One region of the Yimella sp. RIT 621 genome, then DNA from elsewhere that is predicted to be linked to it. Evidence: riboswitches for the same ligand, from Rfam matches in the RefSeq annotation. Region 1 holds a riboswitch; the other holds the start of a gene.

Evidence for each region. A riboswitch is a leader RNA that binds a small molecule or an ion and turns the genes downstream of it on or off. The one in region 1 is predicted to bind S-adenosylmethionine.
Region 2: it holds a riboswitch for S-adenosylmethionine, as region 1 does, so the genes downstream of both, EU513_RS05830 (aminotransferase class V-fold PLP-dependent enzyme) here and EU513_RS01585 (homoserine O-acetyltransferase) in region 1, are expected to answer to the same signal.

What each region holds. Positions count from the first base shown of each region.
Region 1 covers NZ_SEIP01000001.1:313,844-317,248, reverse strand. Annotated here, with positions in the region: gene EU513_RS01595 (EcsC family protein) at 1-54, shown strand, start outside; gene EU513_RS01590 (DUF4192 domain-containing protein) at 171-1,199, shown strand; SAM riboswitch class IV at 1,267-1,379, shown strand; gene EU513_RS01585 (homoserine O-acetyltransferase) at 1,412-2,656, shown strand; gene EU513_RS01580 (universal stress protein) at 2,690-3,055, shown strand; gene EU513_RS01575 (RNA polymerase sigma factor) at 3,270-3,405, shown strand, end outside.
Region 2 covers NZ_SEIP01000004.1:237,229-240,633, reverse strand. Annotated here, with positions in the region: gene EU513_RS05835 (DNA translocase FtsK) at 1-1,324, opposite strand, end outside; SAM riboswitch class IV at 1,797-1,911, shown strand; gene EU513_RS05830 (aminotransferase class V-fold PLP-dependent enzyme) at 1,982-3,367, shown strand.

The DNA.
Region 1 (3,405 bases):
TGGATGCTGCACAAGGTCGCCAAGAACGCCGCGGAGCAGTTCCCTCGACGCTGATCGCATGACCGACGGAGCGGGACCGGTTGTGCACAGCCCGATCCCGCTCGGCGTGTCCTCCACAACCGGTGCAAGGGAGCACGACAGGAGTCTCCCGCCGGCGCTGAAGTCAGCGGATGGAACCGATCCCTGCCCTGACCGGAGCCGGCGAACTGCTGGCCTACGTGCCCTACCAACTCGGGTTCAACCCGTCCGACAGCGTCGTCCTCGTCGGCTTCGACGAGGACGACCATCTGGTCGTCACCGCCCGCTTCGATCCGGTGGTGCCGGAGGCGGTGAACGACATCGCCCATCTGATCGGCCAGGGACGTCTGCGCACCTTGGCAAGCGCCGCACTGGTGAACTACGGCGACGGCGAAGCTGTCCTCCTCACCTCGTCGGTACTACGAACCGCCCTGCGCTGCAACGGAATCGAGCTGGTTCACGTTTGGGAGGTCGATAACGGCACGTCCACCTGGGCGGCTCTGTGGTGCTGCTGTGGACAGTGCCCGGAGCAGCGGACCCCGCTGACCGAGGCACACCTGATCCCGGCGGCCGTCGAAGCCGTCTACCGCGGCTGCAGTCCCGCACCCAGTCGTGACGACCTGGAGAACCGGTGCACCCCGACTCAGGACGAAGCGCAGATCGCTGCCGAGGTCGAGGAATTGTGGAGCGTCATGGAGGCGGACCTCGAAACCGGCCGCGACCTCGAACTGGTTGCCGTCCATCGGATCCTTCGCGGCGACCCTGCTGCGCTCGACGACCCGGTGACGGTGAGTCGGGCCCTCGCGGCCGTCCAGGTTGTCGGCGTGCGCGACGGACTGCTGTGCTGGCTGCGTCCGGATGTGTTCCCACCGACCCGGCTGAGCAGAAGTGACCGGGACCGGTGGCGGCAGTCCGGCGAGCTCCCGTCGCCGAATCGCGCCGAGCGCGCCGGGACGGTGCACATCCTCATTCGCTGGGCATGCCGCGTCCCGGCACAGCTGTCGGCTCCGCTCTGGGCCTGCGTCGCGGCGTCCGAGTGGGCCGACGGCGGAAGCGCGGTGGCCACCATCGCGCTGGACCGTGCCTTCGAGGCCGATCCCGGATGTCGGCTCGCGAGTCTCGTCCGCAACTGCCTCCTGACAGGCACGCTGCCCGGCGGACGCATCGACCCGGCAGCCTGACCCTGCAGCGTGTCCGGTGCAAGAACAGGGGGCTGTCCGAACGCGCGCTCTGAGGTATCGTCGCTCCCGTCAAGAGTCCCAGCGTCAAGCCCCGGCTTGCTGGGCGGCAACCCTCCACCGCGTGGGGTGCCCCGGGTGAGGACAAGGTCCCGACCGTTCGGTCGGCGACAAGCGCGGGGCTGCATGAGCCCCCGGTTCCGCTGGGAGAGGCGATGAGCAGCAGTCACCACACGGGCACGCCGTCGACGTCGGTTTCGGCCCGGCACAACCACGCCCGTTCGACGCTCATGACCCCGGCTGCCCCAGGGTTGCGACCGAAGACTCCTGCGCAGAGTGCAGCGATCGAGAACGACCCGTACGACAATCCTGCGCTGCGTCGCTTCGATGCCGGGGCCTTCACGCTCGAATCCGGACGCACGATCGACGATGTCTTGGTCGGCTACCAGACCTGGGGCACCCTCTCGGAGATGGCCGACAACGCGATCCTGGTCGAGCATGCCCTCACCGGTGACGCGCACGTCGTCGGTGCGACGGGTCCGGGTCAACCCAGCGGCGGATGGTGGCCCGGCCTCATCGGGCCGGGTGCTCCGCTGGACACCGACCGCTTCTTCATCGTGGCCTCGAACGTGCTCGGGGGATGCCGTGGCACCACCGGCCCGAGCAGCCCGGCCCCGGACGGGCGCCCATGGGGATCACGCTTCCCGCAGATCACCATCCGCGACCAAGTGCTGGTCGAGGCCGCCCTCGCCGATCACCTCGGCATCGAACGCTGGCAACTGGTGCTCGGCGGCTCAATGGGCGGCATGCGTGCGCTGGAATGGCTGGGCAGCTTCCCGCAGCGTTGCGACAGCGTGCTCGCGATCGCGACGACCGGTTGTGCGACGGCCGACCAGATCGCCTGGGGACAAGCACAGGAACTCGCGATCAGCTCCGACCCCGACTACTGCGCCGGTGACTACTACCCCGGCCCCGGGCCACGTGCGGGCCTCGGTCTGGCTCGTCGCATCGCGCACACGACCTATCGCAGCGCCGACGAACTCGAGCAGCGGTTCGGTGTAAAGCCGCAGAGCACTGAGGACCCGCTCGGTGGCGGACGCTTCGCCGTCGAGAGCTACCTGGACCACCAGGCCGGCAAACTCGTCCGTCGGTTCGACGCCGGAAGCTACCTACATCTGACCCGTGCGATGGCGACTCACGACATCGGACGCGGTCGTGGGGGTGTCGCAGCCGTCGTCGCGGCCTACCCCGGACGCCTTCACGTGGCCGCCGTCGACTCCGACCGTCTCTTCCCTCCACATCTGTCGCACGAATTGGCAGCGGCCGCCGGCGTACGCACCTCGCTGATCCGGTCCGTGTGCGGTCATGACGGCTTCCTGGTCGAGACCGACCAGATCGAAGCGATCGTCACCGACGCTCTGCCTGCGGGGTCGGCCGGCTCCACCCCCCGGGTGGGGTAGCGTCGCCGACGACGAAGGAGAAGGGGAGAGTTGATGAGGATCGTGGTGGCATTCCTGGCCACGCCCGAGGGAGAGGCGGCGTTCGCCGCAGCCGCCGCTCAGGGGCGAGCCCAAGGGCTCGAGGTGAGCGTCGTGCCGCTCGACCGAACCGCCGAGCCGCGGGCGCAGGCGCTCGCGGACGCGTCCGGCGCGGCGTCGGTCACCGTCACGCCCGCGCTCGGGGGCCAAGACCTCGTCGAGTCCTTCCTGGCGACTGCACGCGATCTGGACGCGAGTCTGATCGTGATCGGGCTGCGGCGCCGCACGACCGTCGGCAAGCTGATCCTCGGCACGAACGCGCAACGCATCATGCTGGACGCACCGGTTCCGGTGCTCACGGTCAAGCCCGACACCGCCTGAAGACTCGGTCCTACTGCGTTCGGGAACGCCCCGGGATTGGGCCGCGGGCAGCGCGTCGTTTTATAATGTCTACAAGTACGCGCCCCGCTTCGGGCCCGACCCGAAGAGTGAACCGCGAATGCTTGAAATCCCCATCGGTGAACCGCCACTCGGCGGTGTGTCGTTATGCCCTCGTGCCATCGGCACAGCCCCGCAACGGAATGGAAGGTAGTCAGTGACTTCCGCGTCGAAAACCGCTGAGACCAAACAGCTTCCGGCTGAATTCTCCCACCCGGCCCTGCAGCAACTGCTCGAGAAGGGTGCCGCGACCGGATCGGTCGACGGCGACGACGTGAAGGCGGCGCTGGAAG
Region 2 (3,405 bases), on a different contig from region 1:
CGGCATTGCTGCGCAGCACGTCACCGAGGCTGACCGTCTCGCGGTCGGTGTTCGGGATCTCGATACCGATGGCCGACTTGCCCGGGATCGGGCTGAGGATCCGGACGTCGGCGGACGCGACCGCGTACGCGATGTTCTTCGAGAGGGCGGTGACCTTTTCGACCTTTGTGCCGGTGCCGAGTTCGATCTCGTAGCGGGTGACCGTCGGGCCACGGGTGAACCCGGTGACCTGGGCGTCGATGTCGAACTGGTCGAACACCCCGGCGAGAGCGTCGACCACACGGTCGTTGGCAGCCGAACGAGTCTTGTGCGGCGGGCCGGCAGCGAGCAGGTCGCTGGAGGGGAGCGTATAGGTCACGTCGCCCGCGAGCAGCAGTTGTTCGGTGCGCTGCGGCAGCGGCTGGGTGGGCGGGGCCTCGAGCTTGGCAGGCGGTGCACCCGGCAACTGGACCGGCTTGTTCTTCTGCTCCCCCGCGGGCGTCGGTGCGTCCTGCGGAGGATCCTGCTGCCTTGCCGCGGACTCGTGTTCGTCGTGGTCGTAGACCTCGGGTTCGGCCTTCTTCGCACGGCCGCGCCCGGGCTTCTCGGGGACGACGACCGCTGCTTGCTCGTAGGGCTCGTCACCGTCGAGCAGGTCGCCGTTCTCGTCGCGACGCGGCTTGCGACTGCGCGGCTTGCGGCGTCCGCCGTCGATGTTCTCGCCGTGCAGATCGAGCGCGACGGCGTCGACCGGGCCGTCTTCGTCGTTCTCTTCCAGCATGCGCCCGTAGAACAGCCGGTCGAGCAGGTGTCGCGCACGGTCGCCGATCTGGTGCACCGGGGTGGCCGTGATCACCAGCAGGCTGAAGAACGCGAGCAATAGCAGCAGCGGGACGGCGCCCCAGGTGGTGACAGCGGCAACCGTCGGGCTGGATGCCAGGAAACCGATCATCCCGCCGGCTGTTTCGAGCCCTTCGCGGGGGTCCGCGTCCGGCAGGCCCTTCGCGATGCTCGTGAGTCCGCAGACCGCGAACGCCAGCAGTGCGAGGCCGATGCTGATGCGGTTGGTGGCGTGGTGGCCCCTCGGCGTGCGCAGGATGTGCGCCCCGAGGCCGAGCAGGACGACCGGCAGCGCCAGGGAGATCAGACCGAACGTGCCTGCGGTGATGGTGTGGACGATGTCGCCGAAGAGTCCGGCGATGCCCCACCATTCGACGGCAGCGACGATGATCGCTGCGGCGATGAGCGTGAATCCGACTCCGTCTCTGCGCAGTTCGGGTTCGAGATCGCGAGCACTTGAACCGACCCGACGTGCGGTGCCGCCGGCGACGTGAGCCACACCCATCCAGGTGCCGCGGACGGCGCGTATCGGCAGCGAGGGTCCGCCGCTGCGCGGCTGCGGCTTGCCTTTGACTGTCGAACCCGTGGATTTACGGGAAGCGGGCCGGGAGGAAGCGCTCTTGGACGCCGGACGCGCGGACGACGAACGTCCGCGCGAGGCGGTGGACTTTGATGCGGTCTGACGGGTGGCCACCCCGGGAGGCTACGCGACCGTCACATCAATCTCACGCAGCACACGCGTAACGTGGATTTTGTTGTCTTCCCGACCTTCCTCGAAACCCCTCACCCTCGGCACACAACGAGTTCGATCTCCTCAGGAGCGGCCCAAGTCGGCTCTTCCTACCTGAGCCTGTACTGGGACGAAATATGTCAACCGTTGCGACAGTGGATCCATGAAGTACGCATGTTCCAGTACACGGTGCGACGTTCGGACGAGGGTTGCTCACACGCCGCCCCGTGTGGCATAGTCCAGAACAGGTCATGAGACTCAGCGACAAGCCCTGGCTTGCTGAGCGGCAACCCTCCACCGCGGTGGGGTGCTCCAGGTGACGACCGGGCCGTAGCCCGACCGGGTTACGGCAAGCGCGGATCGATGTACCCGCCGCGCCGCCCGTTCGGGTCGGTGCCGCTGTTCGTCGGTCCAACGACCGAAGGAGCACCGATGTCCGTCGCAACCAAGACCCTCACCTGCGCACCGCCAGCGGTTGAGTCCCGCCGGCTTCACCTCGTACCCGCGAATGTCCGGCCGCTGCCGGTAGAACAGCTACAGGGAATCCCGCTCACCGCTCATTACGAACTCGGGGTTCCGACCGTGCACCGAACCGTCGTCGACTTCGCGAACTTCGACCACGGCGCGACCGCACCGGCCCTGCGCTCGGTGGAGACGGCCGTCGCCGCCGTACAGCGCGTGTCCGGGTCGGTGCACCGCGGTGCCGGCCACACCAGCCGACAGACGACTCAGTGGTTCGAGCAGGCCCGAATCGAGGTGGGCAGGTTCGTCGGTGCCCGCGAGCACGACCATGTCGTTTTCACCCGCAACACCACCGATGCACTACGCCTGCTGGCCCACGCACTCCCCCGCCGCACACAGGTCTTCACCTGGGACTCGGCCCACCATGCCGCTCAGTTCGCGTGGACGGGACGCAACGTCCACCGGCTGCCGATCCCGGCAAGCGCCCAGAACGCCCTCGACCTGCTCACCGGTGCACTCGCGACCAGCACGGCCGACCACAAGCTCGTCGTCATCACCGGTGCCTGCAATGTCACCGGTGAGATCTGGCCGATCGCCGAACTAGCCTCCATCGCAGCGGAATTCGGTGCGCGCACCGTTCTGGATGCTGCCCAGCTCGCGCCGCACCACCGCGTCGACATCGATGAACTCGGCGTCGACTGGGTCGCGCTCTCCGGCCACAAGGCATACGCGCCGTACGGCGCCGGCGCACTGGTGGGTCGCTCGAACTGGTTGGACGACGCCCAGCCGTACCTACCCGCCGGCGGAGCGACCCGCACCGTCACCGCTCGGACCGTCGAATGGAATGTCGGCCCCGCCCGCCACGAGGGCGGCACCCCGAACGCAGTCGGCGCGATCGCGCTGGCCGCCGCGTGCGCGACCTTGGCCAAGCATCACGAAGCCATCACCGCTCACGAGCAGGTCCTCCATACGCGGTTGCGTGACGGCCTGGAGTCCATCCATGGCGTCCGCCTGGTTTCGGTACTGGGTTCCGATCGTCCTAACGTCGGGGTGGTGACGTTCACCGTCGACGGCTACGACTGCTCATTGGTCTCACAAGTGCTCTCGGACGAATACGGCATCGCCGTGCGGGACGGCAAGTTCTGCGCTCATCGCCTCTGCGACCAGGTCATCGGCGGCTGCGCCGTCCGTGCATCCATCGGTCTTGCCACGCAGCCGCACCACATCGACCGCCTGATCAACGGTGTTCGCAAGCTCCTCGCGCACGGTCCTGCGATGGATTACGTGCACACCGAAGGTGTGGGATGGAGCGCGCCACAGGACCCGCGTGATCTGAGCGAGCCGCTGCCCTGGTGACATCGACTCGCTAGCCCCGTTCGTCCCGGTGGTTCCGG